Methylococcus capsulatus: one gene and its partners. The protein of the gene in region 1 binds, or shares a complex with, the protein of each later gene. Links are inferred from orthologs where the notes say so. Each region holds a gene or a part of one and is shown in the gene's direction. Other genes may lie near its edges.

The links.
Region 2: the proteins of N4J17_RS13365 (region 1) and pnp are in contact, whole or in part, in a cryo-EM structure (PDB 9QH0), measured with the Escherichia coli proteins. The link is inferred for Methylococcus capsulatus from one-to-one orthologs.
Region 3: the proteins of N4J17_RS13365 (region 1) and eno are in contact, whole or in part, in a solved structure (PDB 2FYM), measured with the Escherichia coli proteins. The link is inferred for Methylococcus capsulatus from one-to-one orthologs.

Annotation. Positions count from the first base shown.
Region 1 is NZ_CP104311.1:2,727,927-2,732,925, reverse strand. Bases 1,022-4,254 are described here. They hold N4J17_RS13365 (Rne/Rng family ribonuclease), read left to right. Parts: upstream 1,022-1,384; coding sequence 1,385-4,054; downstream 4,055-4,254. Other genes in these bases: hrpA (ATP-dependent RNA helicase HrpA), read right to left, coding at 4,193-4,254. Outside these bases: 23S rRNA pseudouridine(955/2504/2580) synthase RluC, read right to left, coding at 1-724; more of hrpA, read right to left, coding at 4,255-4,999. UniProt on the Escherichia coli protein: Endoribonuclease that plays a central role in RNA processing and decay. Required for the maturation of 5S and 16S rRNAs and the majority of tRNAs. Also involved in the degradation of most mRNAs.
Region 2 is NZ_CP104311.1:2,478,454-2,483,115, reverse strand. Bases 434-3,329 are described here. They hold pnp (polyribonucleotide nucleotidyltransferase), read left to right. Parts: upstream 434-791; coding sequence 792-2,867; downstream 2,868-3,329. Other genes in these bases: N4J17_RS12205 (Bax inhibitor-1/YccA family protein), read right to left, coding at 2,936-3,329; rpsO (30S ribosomal protein S15), read left to right, coding at 491-760. Outside these bases: tRNA pseudouridine(55) synthase TruB, read left to right, coding at 1-389; more of N4J17_RS12205, read right to left, coding at 3,330-3,613; N4J17_RS12200 (deaminase), read right to left, coding at 3,660-4,662. UniProt on the Escherichia coli protein: Involved in mRNA degradation. Catalyzes the phosphorolysis of single-stranded polyribonucleotides processively in the 3'- to 5'-direction. Also involved, along with RNase II, in tRNA processing.
Region 3 is NZ_CP104311.1:1,492,090-1,496,651, reverse strand. What follows is about bases 1-2,796. They hold eno (phosphopyruvate hydratase), read left to right. Parts: upstream 1-654; coding sequence 655-1,938; downstream 1,939-2,796. Other genes in these bases: ispD (2-C-methyl-D-erythritol 4-phosphate cytidylyltransferase), read left to right, coding at 2,350-2,796; ftsB (cell division protein FtsB), read left to right, coding at 1,965-2,360; kdsA (3-deoxy-8-phosphooctulonate synthase), read left to right, coding at 1-573. In the rest of the region: more of ispD, read left to right, coding at 2,797-3,075; ispF (2-C-methyl-D-erythritol 2,4-cyclodiphosphate synthase), read left to right, coding at 3,063-3,539; tRNA pseudouridine(13) synthase TruD, read left to right, coding at 3,536-4,562. UniProt on the Escherichia coli protein: Catalyzes the reversible conversion of 2-phosphoglycerate (2-PG) into phosphoenolpyruvate (PEP). It is essential for the degradation of carbohydrates via glycolysis.

The DNA of each region.
Region 1 (4,999 bases):
GGCCGGTCACCGGCTTGGCTTCCACCAGCGTCGCCCCGGAAAGCGGTTCCAGGCGGCGGAATTCGGTGATTGCCGCTTTCCCCTCGGACGATATCTTCACCATCCGCTCACCGCTCTGCAAGACATTCTTGAGCAAGGGGGCGTCCACCACTTGTCGCCGGCGCGCCCACACGCCGCTGAACAGCGCCAGATAAGTCTTGTCCACCCCCTCCCCCCGAAATTGCTCGTGCAACTGCCGCAGTGCGGAACGGCGCTTGGCAATCAGCAGACAGCCCGAGGTATCACGGTCCAGCCGGTGTACCAGCTCGAGGAACCGCGCTTCCTCCCGCGCCGCCCGCAGACCTTCGATCACCCCGAAACGGAGGCCGCTGCCGCCATGTACCGCCATGCCCGCGGGTTTGTTGACGACCAGCAGGTCTTCGTCTTCATACAGGATCCGGTTTTCCAGCCGGTCCCGCAGCCATGGTCCCGGGACCTCTGCCGCCGGCGCCTCGGCGAGGCGCAAGGGCGGGACCCTGATGACGTCACCCTCGTTCAGCCGCTGCCGTGCCTTGCTGCGGCTGCCGTTGATCCGCACCTGGCCGGTACGCAGGATGCGGTACACATGGCTCTTGGGGACACCCTTAAGGCGCGCAAACAGAAAATTGTCGATGCGCTGGCCGACAGCCTCGGCATCGACTTCGATCAGGCGAGGTCGGTTCGGGTCTTGCAGGAGAGGTTTCATTACGGAAAAATCATATCAGCTTTACACCTTAAATTGATGCTTTTGCTGAAGGTTGCTATAGTTCATATTGGCATTTCACCGACCGCGTGCCTGATGGCGCGAGTCGTCTTCGGTGAGAGCCCCAAAGAATTGTTGAACGAATGACCCGGCGCATCGCCTGAAATACACAGACGCACCCCATGCGGCTACCTGCGGGCGGAAGCGTCGCAAAACAGTGGTGCCCGCCGGAATTCCAATATACAAATCAAAAACCCAAGGTCTGGATGCTCGACCATTGACGAGCTCGAGAGTTAAGTTTTCCAACACTATCATTATCCGTCGGACCGGCCTTCGGGCCGAGCGGACTGGCCGTGTTTTCGCACGGTATGGAAGTGGACGGGCCACGACGAAAGACCCTGCCGAACGCAGGTTCGAGGCTGGCATCGCGCTGCCTACCGTTCGCCGAATGGGAACGGTGCAGGAACCCTCGGGTTCCCCCGCAGCCCATCTTTAACACACAGCATCGGGATACCCATCATCCGATCGATCGCTTCGATATCGCGAACCTGAAGAAGAGCATTCGCATGACAGAAGAAACAGAACAGGAAGGGATGTGGGCGAAATCCTGCGGCACAACCGGTTCAGGCGGTTCTCCAGCAAGAACGCCCAAGGAATCCATTGATGAAAAGAATGTTGATCAACGCCACGCAGCCCGAGGAATTGCGGGTCGCGCTGGTCGATGGACAAAAGCTTTATGACTTCGACATAGAAATCCCGTCGAGGGAACAGAAAAAAGCCAATATCTACAAAGGCCTGATTACCCGTGTCGAGCCCAGCCTCGAGGCGGCGTTCGTGAATTTCGGCGCGGAGCGGCACGGCTTTCTGCCGTTCAAGGAAATCCTGCCGAAATATCTCGGCGCCAGCGGCGAAGAATCCATCTCCCGGCGGGAAATCAAGGACGTCCTCAAGGAAGGCCAGGAAGTCGTCGTCCAGGTCGAAAAAGAGGAGCGCGGCAGCAAGGGCGCGGCCCTGACTACCTATATCAGTCTGGCCGGCAGCTATCTCGTGCTCATGCCGAACAACCCCAAAGCAGGCGGTATTTCCCGCCGCATCGAGGGCGACGTCCGGTCCGACATGAAAGAGACGCTGAGCCAGCTCCACGTTCCCGAAGACATGGGGGTCATCATCCGCACGGCAGGCGGTGGCAAGACGGTCGAGGAACTGCAGTGGGACCTCAATTATCTGCTGCAGCTGTGGGAAGCGATCGAACGCTCGACGCGGGAAAAGCCGGCGCCGTTCCTGATTTTTCAGGAAAGCAACGTCATCATCCGGGCCCTGCGCGACCATCTGCGGGGTGACATCGACGAAATTCTGGTCGACAACCCTTCGACCTTCAGGCTGGTACACAGCTTCCTGCAACAGGTCATGCCGCAGTTCATCAATAAGGCGCGCCTGTATCAGGACAACGTGCCACTGTTCAGCAGGTACCAGATCGAAAGCCAGATCGAAATGGCCTATGCCCGCGAAGTGCCGCTACCCTCCGGCGGTGCCATCGTCATCGACCATACCGAGGCGCTGACGACCATCGATATCAATTCGGCGCGGGCCACCAAGGGCGGCGATATCGAAGAAACCGCGCTGAACACCAATCTCGAGGCCGCCGACGAGATCGCCCGCCAGTTGCGCCTGCGCGACCTGGGAGGATTGTTCGTGATCGATTTCATCGACATGATGGCGGCCCGCAACCAGCGTGCGGTGGAGAACCGTCTGCGCGAGGCGGTGCGCCTCGACCGGGCGCGCATCCAGCTCGGCCGGATTTCCCGTTTCGGCCTGATGGAAATGTCACGCCAGCGCCTGCGGCCTTCGCTCACCGAAACGGCACTCCTGACCTGCCCGCGCTGTAAGGGCCAGGGGACGATACGCAGCGTCGAGTCGCTGGCCCTGTCCATCCTCCGCGTCCTAGAGGAGGAAACGATGAAAAAGAACACCGACCGGATCATCGCTCAGTTGCCGGTCGAATCGGCCACCTATCTGCTGAACGAAAAACGCGCGGCGATCCAGCAGATCGAGACACGACACAACGTGGCCATTACCATCATCCCCAATCCACATCTCGAAACGCCCAACTACGACATACAGCGGATCCGGAGCGGCGGGGCCGGGGCGGAGGAAGAGGCGCGTAAGAGCAGTTACCAGCTCATAGCCGAGAAATCGCCCGAGGTTCCCAAGTCCATACGGATGCCCAGTGCCGCTGCGGAAGCTCCAGCGGTGCGGGAATTCATTCCCGCCGCCCCGCAGCCGTCCGGTGGCGATCAGCGTCCCCAGGCTCAACCGGGGCAGCACGGCGGCGGACTGATCAAACGTTTCCTCAACATCCTGACCGGCCAGCGCATCGAGGACCAGCCATCATCCCCCGAGGCGGCTCAATCATCCGCGGAACTGCCGCTGCCCGTGCCTTTCGTGCAGACGGGCAAGACGTCCGGTGAACAGGCGCAAATGAGCGCCGGTTCGGCCGACGAAGGTGAGCGTCCTGGTGACCAGCGCCGCCGTGAGCGGGACGGCAGCAGACGCGGCGGCAGTCGCCGGAAACATCCTGCGCAGCGGGACGAAACTGCCGACAGGCGCCGCAGTGGGCTATCGGCGGATATCGAAACCAGTCAGGAGCTCGGAACGGAAGGATCGCCCCAGATCATGGCTGCCCAAGAGGATCGGCCGAAATCCACGGAGGATCGCGGCCGCCGGCGGGATGGCAGGGGCCAGCGCCGTCGAATCTCGGCTCAGCCCATGACCGAATCACTGGCGGAAGATATCGCAGATGATACGGTCACGACGGAAAGTCCGGCAGCCACTGCGGATTTGAACGACCGGCTGCCGGTCGCCGATTTCGGCGAAACTCACGAACAAAGTGATGGCATCTGCTACGATCCGGCCGAAGGAGACTTCGGGGAGGCCGAACTCCGCCCGCGGTCTCCACGGTCGCGCCGGGCCGGCGTGAGGCGGCGCGGACGTGGCAGGCGGGATCGTCGTCCGGTAACCTCAGGTGAGCCGGAGGTAGGCGAAACTTTCGAGCCGGTCGGCCTCGAAGTACCCGAACGCAACGCCGTGGTAGCCGGGACCGAGCCGGCCTTACCGGGAGAAACCGACGATCGCCGTACCGTGCCGCCCGCCTCCGAGGTGTTTTCAACACTGGCGGAACACGAAGCTCATGCAGAATCCCGTCCGGAGCCTGACTACCATGCGCCCGGCCTGCCGCCCAAAGCATGGGAGCCCCCCAAACCGGATCACGAACCGCGGGACGATCGCAACGATCTCTTGCCTCCTGTTGAGCGCGGAACCGGGTCCACGGAGTGAGCATTGCCAACGGGCACACGGACCGAAGGTCCGTGTGCCCGTTGGCGGCTACGTAAAGGCAAAGCCATCTTCCAAGGCCGCTACGTCCTCGTACTCTGCGGGGAAAAAGACTCGTTGTTAAGGTCGCGCGATGTGATGTCAGGTCTTCAGCGCCGGCGGGGATGACCGCTGCGACCACAGCTCCCACAAACGCTTAGTCGAGACCGGATACGCCGTTTTCATCTGCTGGGCAAACAGAGAAACGCGGAATTCTTCCAGCGCCCATCGGAATTCGTCCCGTTCGGGGACAAAGGGCGCTTGGCCGTGTTTCACGGATTCCCAGTAGGGCTGCCAGAACGAATTGAGCTCCCTCTCCAGCGCGGCGTCGCGGACGGGATCCTGGCGACATTTTTCCAGACGGTGTAGCAGCGCCTTGAAATAGCGTGGATAGTGCTTCAGTCGGCGATAAGGCACCTTGGCCACGAAGCCCGCGTACACCAGATGGTCCAACTGGTCGGCGCCATCACGGGCGGCGGGATGGTTGCCCAGGGCAGCCAGGGCTTTGCGACACTCCGCATAAAGCCCCAGCGCCTGCTCAACGGTGCGCCCCAGTTCATTGGCCTTGAGCACTAAGTCGCCGCGCCCCTGTTCGCTGCGGGCATCGAATGCCACGCGGGTCCGCAACTCCGGCAGGTCGTCGAGGAACAAGGCCGCCATGAGCTTGTCCAGCAGGTCTTCCCTCAGATCGCGCCCGCCCGGGGGCAACTGGCGATAGAGCAGTTCGCTGGTCGCGGTGACGGGCAGGTTTTTACGTAGGTATTTGATCTCCCTGGCCAACCTCAGGCGCAGCAGACGGACCAGGCCGAATTCATGCTGCAGTTGGGCCTCCTCGGCCCGATCGAACACCCGCACGCCGACGGTCCCGCCTTCGTCGATAATGGCCGGAAAACCGTGCAGTTCTTGACC
Region 2 (4,662 bases), 250 kb from region 1 along the record:
CCCTGGTGGAGGATATCGGCCATGCGCTTGGCTGCGGGGCTCATGTCGAAGTGTTGCGGCGCACCGCCGTCGCCGGATTTTCCGTCGCTCAGGCCGTCACCCTGGAGCAGTTGGAGGCCATGGCACCGGCGGCCCGGCTCGATTGCCTGCGGCCGATGGACTCGATGGTGCCGCACTGGCCGGCGGTGTCGCTCGATGCCGACCGGGCCCGGCTGTTCCTGCACGGGCAGGCCGTCAGCGGGATCGATGTCCCGGTTGGCGAGCTGCTCCGGGTGTATTCCCGCGGACAGGTGTTTCTCGGCATAGGCCGCAGCGACGGCAAAGGAGGAATCGCCCCCCAGCGGGTGATCAATCCTTGCGGCTGCGAAGCAGAGCCCAGGTCCGCCTGAGTCGGTCCGGCTCGAGGGAATCTTGTCCTGATCCTGAGTCAGACGGTACAATTAACGATTGTTTAAAAGGTTTTCAACGAGTTTTTTTTGGAGATTATCCCATGGCTTTCACAGCAGCAGAAAAAAGCGCCATCGTACAGGAATTCCAGCGGGCCCCCGGCGATACCGGCTCCCCCGAGGTCCAGGTGGCCCTGCTGACCAACCGCATCAACTATCTGACCCCTCATTTCGTCAAGCACAAAAAGGACTTTCATTCCCGCCGCGGTCTGCTCCGTCTGGTCAACCAGCGCCGCAAGCTGCTGGACTATCTGAAGAGCACGGACAACGAACGCTACCGCACGCTCATCGAGCGGCTGGGTCTCCGCAAATAACCCTTACCCGCCGACAGCCCAAGGAGAACCCGTGAACCCGATCCGGAAGCAATTTCAGTACGGCGCTCATACCGTTTCGTTCGAAACCGGCGAGATCGCCCGTCAGGCCGATGCCGCGGTCATGGTGGACATGGCGGGCACCGTGGTGCTGGTTACCGTGGTGGGGCGCAAGGACGCCTCCCCGCACGGCGATTTCTTCCCCCTTACCGTCAATTACCAGGAAAAGGCCTACGCTGCCGGACGCATTCCGGGCGGATTCTTCAAGCGAGAGGGACGTCCCAGCGAAAAAGAAACACTGACCGCACGCCTGATCGACCGGCCCATCCGGCCGTTGTTCCCGGACGGCTTTACCCACGAAGTCCAGGTCGTCGCCACCGTCATGTCGCTGAATCCGGAAGTCGACCCCGACATCCCGTCGATGCTGGGCGCGTCGGCAGCGTTGACGCTGTCGGGCCTGCCTTTCAAAGGTCCGATCGGCGCCGCCCGGGTGGGATTCGTGAATGGCGCCTACGTCCTGAATCCGGACGGCTCGGTCATGGAAGGATCGGAGCTCGACCTGGTGGTCGCGGGAACCGCCAATGCGGTGCTCATGGTCGAATCGGAGGCGAAGATCCTGCCCGAGGAAGTGATGCTGGGGGCGGTCGTGTTCGGCCATGAACAGATGCAGACAGCCATCCGCGCCATCAACGAGCTGGCGGAAGAAGTCGGCGTGACACCCTGGCCGTGGGAACCGCCAACCGTCGACACGGCCCTGGTCGCCGCAGTCGACGAACTAGCCCGGGCGGGACTGAGCGAAGGCTACAGCATCGCCGACAAGCAGCTCCGCCAGCAGAAGCTCAAAGAAGTTCGGAAGGCGGTGACCGATGCCCTGACCGCCGAAGGCGCTCACGATGAAAACGCGGTCAAGCGGCAGATCGAGAAACTGGAAGAAGAAATCGTCCGGGGCAACATCCTCCACCACGGAAAACGGATCGACGGGCGTGACCTTTCCACGGTGCGCCCCATCACGATCCGCACCGGCGTGCTGCCCCGTACCCACGGCTCCGCCTTATTCACCCGCGGCGAAACCCAGGCGCTGGTAGTCGCAACGCTAGGCACGGGCCGCGACGCGCAGCTCATCGACGCGCTGGAAGGCGAGTACAAAGAAAATTTCATGCTGCACTACAACTTCCCCCCCTATTGTGTGGGGGAAACCGGCGCCATCGGCTCGCCCAAACGGCGCGAGATCGGCCATGGACGCCTGGCCAAGCGCGGCGTGCAGGCGATCATGCCAACGATGGACGAGTTCCCCTACGTCATCCGCATCGTCTCGGAGATCACCGAATCCAACGGCTCCAGCTCCATGGCTTCGGTCTGCGGAAGCAGCCTGGCATTGATGGATGCGGGCGTGCCGACCAAAGGCGCCGTGGCCGGCATCGCCATGGGACTGATCCTCGAGGGCGAAGAATTTGCCGTGCTGTCCGACATCATGGGCGACGAGGACCACCTGGGCGACATGGACTTCAAGGTCGCCGGCACCCGCGACGGCGTCACCGCGCTGCAGATGGACATCAAGATCGATGGCATCACGCCGGAAATCATGCGCCAGGCGCTGCATCAAGCCCGCGAGGGACGGATGCATATCCTGGACAAAATGGCACAGGCGCTGCCGGCGCCGCGCAGCGAAATGTCCGATTACGCGCCGCGCATCACCAGCTTCACCATCGATCCCAGCAAGATCCGGGAAGTGATCGGCAAGGGCGGTGCGACCATCCGCGCCATCACTGAAGAAACCGGCACCAGCATCGACATCACCGACGACGGCGTCGTCAAGATCGCCTCGGTCGACAAGCAGGCCGGTCTGGAAGCCCGCCGCCGCATCGAGGACATCACGGCGGAGGTCGAGGTCGGCAAGGTCTACGAGGGCAAGGTCGCGCGGTTGATGGACTTCGGCGCCTTCGTCACCATCCTGCCGGGCAAGGATGGCTTGGTGCACATCTCTCAGATCTCCGACGAGCATGTCGAGAAAGTCAGCGACAAGCTGGCGGAGGGCGACGTGGTCAAAGTCAAGGTACTGGAGATCGACCGCCAGGGCCGGGTCCGGCTCAGCATGAAAGCCGTCGACTAATCTACAGCCGTCGGAATGAAAAACCCCGGCTTAGCCGGGGTTTTTTATGGCCGAATGACCGGCGACGATCAATCGTCGCTACTGAACACACCGAGCAACTGCAACAAACTGGTAAACAGATTGAAGATCGTCACATACAGCGACACGGTGGCGAGAATATAATTGGTTTCGCCACCGTGAATGATCGCGCTGGTCTGAAACAGAATCATTCCGGCCATCAGCACCACGAACATTATCGACACCGCCAGGCTCAACCCCATCAGGCCAGGCACGAAAACGGCGACCAGACCGGCCAGGAATGCGACCAAGATGCCAGCTCCGAGCATGCCGCCGAGGAAGCCGAAGTCCTTGCGGGTCGTCAGCGCATAAGCCGAAAGGCCCAGGAACACCGCACCGGTACCGCCCATGGCCATCATGACCAGCTGAGTACCATTGGCGAAGTGTGTGATATAGGCGTTCAGGATCGGCCCCAGGGTGTAACCCATGAAGCCGGTCAAGGCGAAGACCCACAGGAGGCCAAGCGCGCTGTTGGAATACCTGTTGGTCAGCCACAGCAAGCCGAAATAGCCCACCAGGGTGATGATGATGCCCGGATGGGGCAGTGCCAGCGCCATGGACACACCGGCAGTGAGCGCACTGAACAGCAGCGTCAGTGACAGCAGCGCATAGGTGTTGGTCAGAACCTTGTGGCGAGACACGACGGCGGAAGCGCCACGGCTCAAGACCTGTTCACGGGGGATACTCATTCGATAGCTCCTCAAGTTATTTCACACAAAACCAATATGAACCGCATTATATTAGCCGAGTTTCACTGCAACAGGATGCGCTTTCACACGCCGATGTCCTCATTCCAGAGCGCCGGTTGGGTTGGGCTGCGATGAAATCCTTCATCAGCGCGGCACATTCCGGATCATCCAGCACCAGCAGCTCCACGCCGCGTGAGCGGCGGTACGCCTCCGGTCCCTGGAACCTCCGGTTCTCCCCGGCGACGATGCGGGGGATGCCGTAGAGCAAGGCCGTGCCGCTGCACATATCACAGGGCGATAAGGTGCTGTGGAGCCTCGCCCGGTGGTACTCCGCAGCACTCAGGCGTCCGGCGTTTTCCAGGCAATCCATCTCCGCATGCAGGATCGCGCTGCCTTTCTGCACCCGCTGGTTGTGTCCCCGGCCCACGATTTCGCCATCGATCAACAGGACCGAGCCGATCGGGATGCCGCCTTCTTCCAGCCCTTTGCGGGCTTCGGCGATGGCGGCCTGCATATAGATATCGGCGGATTCGAGCAGCCTCAGGTCGAAGGGTGACAGGTCGAAGGCCATGGCCTGTTTTTGCTCCGCCGAAACCGCCTCCGCATACAGGCGGATCATGGTGTTGGCCAAGGCGGCGTGATCTTCGCGGCTGACCTTGCCGATCACGTGCTGCTTGAGCCGCGACAGGGAGCCGAAGGGGTCCAGCATGCCATCGTGCAGATAGAACTGCCCTTCGGTGATGTAGCCGGTGTTGTCGGGCACCGGATGGGTCACGTCGTTGCCCGGCATGGTCGTCACCGCGAGTATGGTGACCGATCCGGCGCCGCTGAAATGACAGGCCTTTTCATAACGGCGCGCCAGTTGCGAGTAGAGGTCGCCGCCATAGCCACGGCTCACCGGCCCCCGTTCCAGAGCCACGCCGATCTCTTTCATGGCGTCGGCATAAGTGGTCATGTCGGTCATAAGGACCAGGACCCGCTTGCCGTGCTCGACGGCGAAGGGTTCGCCAGGGATGGAGAAAATCGGGATCTTCTGGCTCTCCACCAGG
Region 3 (4,562 bases), 1.2 Mb from region 1 along the record:
GGGGTGCCCGTGCTGACCGACGTGCATGAGGACACCCCTTTGCAGGAAGTGGCGTCGGTGGTGGACGTGCTGCAGACCCCGGCCTTCCTGTGTCGCCAGACCAATTTCATCCAGAACGTCGCCAATATGGGCAAGCCGGTCAATATCAAAAAGGGCCAGTTCCTGGCGCCCTGGGACATGAAGCACGTCTCCGCCAAGGCGCTGGCCACCGGTAACCGGCATATCATGGTGTGCGAACGCGGGGTCTCCTTCGGTTACAACAATCTGGTCTCGGACATGCGCTCGCTGACCATCATGCGCGAGACCGGCTGCCCGGTGGTCTACGACGCCACCCACTCGGTGCAATTGCCGGGCGGCCAGGGCACCGCTTCCGGCGGACAGCGCGAATTCGTGCCGGCACTGGCGCGGGCGGCGGTGGCAGTGGGCATCTCGGGCCTGTTTATGGAGACCCACCCCGAGCCCGACCGCGCCCTGAGCGACGGTCCCAATTCCTGGCCGCTGGACCGCATGAAGGCTTTGCTGGAGCTGCTGTCGACCCTCGACCGCACTGTCAAGGCGAGCCCTCTGCTGTAATCCGGGCCGCATAACATCGGCGAGCGGGATGCCTTCTCGTGCCGTCGTCCCGTCCCCCAACGCATACCCAATGGTGATCCCATGAGCAAGATTGTCGACATCCTGGCCCGGGAGATTCTGGATTCCCGCGGCAACCCGACCGTCCAGGCGGAAGTGATCCTGGATTCAGGCGCGGAAGGTAGCGCCATGGTGCCCTCCGGCGCATCCACCGGCGCCCGCGAAGCCATCGAACTGCGCGACGGCGACGCCTCACGCTATGGTGGCAAAGGTGTGCTCAAAGCCGTGGCGAACATCCGCGGTCCGATCAAGACCGCCCTGGCCGGCATGGACGCCGCCGACCAGGCGGCAATCGACCGGCGACTGATCGAACTGGACGGCAGCGACAACAAGGGCGTGCTCGGCGCCAACGCCATCCTGGCGGTATCGCTGGCGGCCGCCCACGCTGCCGCGGCCGACGCGAAACAGCCGTTGTACGCCTACCTCAACCGCAACGGTGAATTTCTGCTGCCGGTACCGCTGATGAACATCATCAACGGCGGCGCCCATGCCGATAACAGCATCGACATGCAGGAATTCATGATCCTGCCGGTGGGCGCACCCACTTTCCGCGAGGCGCTGCGTTACGGCGCAGAGGTGTTCCACACCCTGAAAAAAGTGCTGTCGGACCGGGGCCTGGCCACCGCCGTGGGTGATGAAGGAGGCTTCGCGCCGAACCTGCCTTCCAACGAGGCCGCCATCGGTATCATCCTGGAAGCCATCGAGAAAGCCGGCTACCGGCCCGGCGAGGACATCTGTCTGGGACTGGACGTCGCCAGCTCGGAGTTCTATTCGGACGGCATCTACACCCTGGCTTCGGAAGGCAGGCAGTTCACCTCGGAAGAGTTCTCGGACTATCTGGCCACCTGGGTCGATAAATATCCCATCATCAGCATCGAGGACGGCATGGCGGAAAACGACTGGCACGGCTGGGGCATCCACACTGACAGGCTCGGCCAGCGCATCCAGTTGGTGGGCGACGACCTGTTCGTGACCAATCCGGCCATCCTCAAACAGGGCATCGAAGCCCGGATCGCCAATTCGATCCTGATCAAGGTCAACCAGATCGGCACTTTGACCGAAACCCTGGAAGCCATCCATATCGCCAGGGAAGCCGGGTACACGTCGGTCGTGTCCCATCGCTCGGGCGAAACCGAGGACGCCACCATCGCCGACATCGCTGTCGCCACCTGCGCTGGCCAGATCAAGACCGGCTCGCTCAGCCGCTCCGATCGCATCGCCAAATACAACCGGCTGCTCAAGATCGAGGAAGAGCTGGGTGACAAAGCGCGCTACGGCGGCCGCAGCGTCGTCAAAAACCTTGCCTGAACCGTGGCTGGGCGCCCGGAGCCGGGGTGAACAAACTGACCGCATTCCTCCTCGTGCTGATCGCCCTGCTCCAGTACCGGCTGTGGTTTGGCGATGGCAACCTGCGGGAAATGCAAAGGCTGCAGGAACGCATTGCGGAACTCACCGAGGAAGGGGAGAAACGGCGGCAACGCAACGCGGCCCTGGAAGCCGAGATCATGGACCTCAGGAAAGGCACCGATGCCATCGAAGAATATGCGCGCCGCGACCTGGGCATGATCAAGGAAGGCGAAACCCTGATACAGATCATCGACGCGGCGCATCCCTCGCCCAGTCTCCAGCCGGCGCCGCCGGCCCGCAAGCCGGGCAAGTCCGCACCTCCGGCTCCGGCCGCGACTGAGCCGAAGCGGAAAGAAGCCAAAACCCCGGAACATGAACGCTGACCCGAAGAACGACGAAGCCGACCCACGCTTCTGGATTGTGGTTCCCGCCGCCGGCATAGGCAAACGGATGGGTGCGGATATCCCCAAGCAGTACCTGGAAGTGGCGGGTAAGCCGGTGCTGCAGCACACGCTCGAACGCCTGCTCTCGGTCCGCCGCATCACCGCGGTCATGGTCGCACTGGGCGCGGACGACGAGTTCTGGCCAGAGCTGCCATGCTCGCGCGAGCCGCGGGTGCTGACCACCCAAGGCGGCAGGGAACGCGCGGACTCTGTGCTGAACGCACTGACCGCCCTGGCCGACCGCGCCGCGGACGGCGACTGGGTGCTGGTCCACGACGCGGCCCGCCTCTGTATCACCCGTGCCGACGTCGAGCACCTGATGGAAACCCTGGAAAACCACCCCGTGGGCGGCATTCTGGCGGTGCCGGTCACCGACACCCTCAAAACCGTCGAGAACGGAGCGATCCAGGGCTCCCCCGACCGCAACCGCGTCTGGCGCGCCCTCACCCCGCAGATGTTCCGCTACCGCCTCCTCAAGGAGGCGCTGGCGGCAGCGGCCCAACGCGGGCTGACGGTGACGGACGAAGCCAACGCGCTGGAGCTGGCCGGCCTGGCGCCCGAGGTGGTCGAAGGGCGCCCCGACAACATCAAGATCACCCGGCCGGAGGATCTCCCCCTGGCCGCCTTTTATCTGGAGCGACAATGTTTCGAATAGGCCAAGGTTACGACGCCCACCGTTTCAAGGAAGGCGACCACGTGGTGTTGTGCGGCGTGAAGATCCCGTTCGACCGGGGATTCGCCGCGCATTCCGACGGCGACGTGGCACTGCACGCCCTGTGCGATGCCCTGCTGGGCGCGGCCGCCCTCGGCGACATCGGCCGCCATTTCCCGGACACCGATGCCCGCTACCAGGGCATCGACAGCCGCGTATTGCTGCGCGAGGTGCGACAGAAAGTCGCCGGTGCCGGCTACACCGTCGGCAACGTGGACGTGACCGTCGTGGCCCAGGCTCCGCGGCTGGCCGCCCATATTCAGGCGATGCGTGCAAACCTCGCTCAGGACCTGGAGATTCCCCTTGACTGCGTCAACGTCAAGGCGACGACCACCGAAGGCATGGGATTCGAAGGCCGCGGCGAAGGGATTTCGGCGCACGCCGTCGCCCTCCTCACCCGCCGATGACCGAGCACCCCGACCACGCCGGAGTCGGTGATCTGCCGCGGGCACACGGCGTACTGAACTGCCGAGGCCGTCTCCGGGTGTCCCCGGAAGACTTCCGGGTCGACGAGATCCTCGGCTTCGAACCCACCGGTCAGGGCGAACACGCCTTCCTGCACATCCGCAAGACGGGGGAGAACACCGACTATGTGGCACAGCGGATCGCCAGGCTGGCCGGGGTCAAACCGATGGACGTGGGCTATGCCGGTCTCAAGGACCGCCATGCCGTCGCCTCCCAGTGGTTCAGCGTGGCACTGGCAGGCAGGCCCGCCCCCGACTGGAGCGCCCTGGAATGCGAAAGCATCGCCGTCCTGCGCCATACGCGGCACGACCGCAAACTCAAACGCGGCGCCTTGGCAAGCAACCGCTTCCGCATCCTCGTACGGGGACTCGAAGGTGCGTGCGACGGCCTGGAAGCCCGTTGCGCGGCGATCCGCGCGGCCGGCGTGCCGAACTATTTCGGCCCGCAGCGCTTCGGCCACGGCGGCCGCAATCTGCAGGAAGCACTGCGGCTGTTCGCCGAGCCACGCCGCCGTATCGACCGCAACAAGCGCTCGCTGTACCTGTCGGCGGCGCGCTCCTACCTGTTCAACCGTATCCTCGCCCATCGGGTCGGGCACGGCAGCTGGAACCGGGCAGTGGAGGGCGACGCCTTCATGTTCACCGGCTCCAACGGCTTCTTCCTGGCCGACAACCGGGATGAAGACATCCAGCGGCGCATCGAAGCGCTGACGATCCATCCCAGCGGAACGCTGTGGGGAACGGGTGACCCGGTGATTTCCGGCACGGCCCTCGAAATGGAGCGGGCGGCCCTGGCACAATGCGCAGAATTCCGCGAAGGACTGGAACGCTGCGGGCTCGAAACTGCCCGGCGGGCCCTGCGGCTGCCGGTGCCGGATCTCGCATTCGCATGGATCGAGGATTCGGCCTGCGAACTGACGTTTTCCCTCCCTGCCGGCGCCTATGCCACCACGGTGTTGCGGGAAC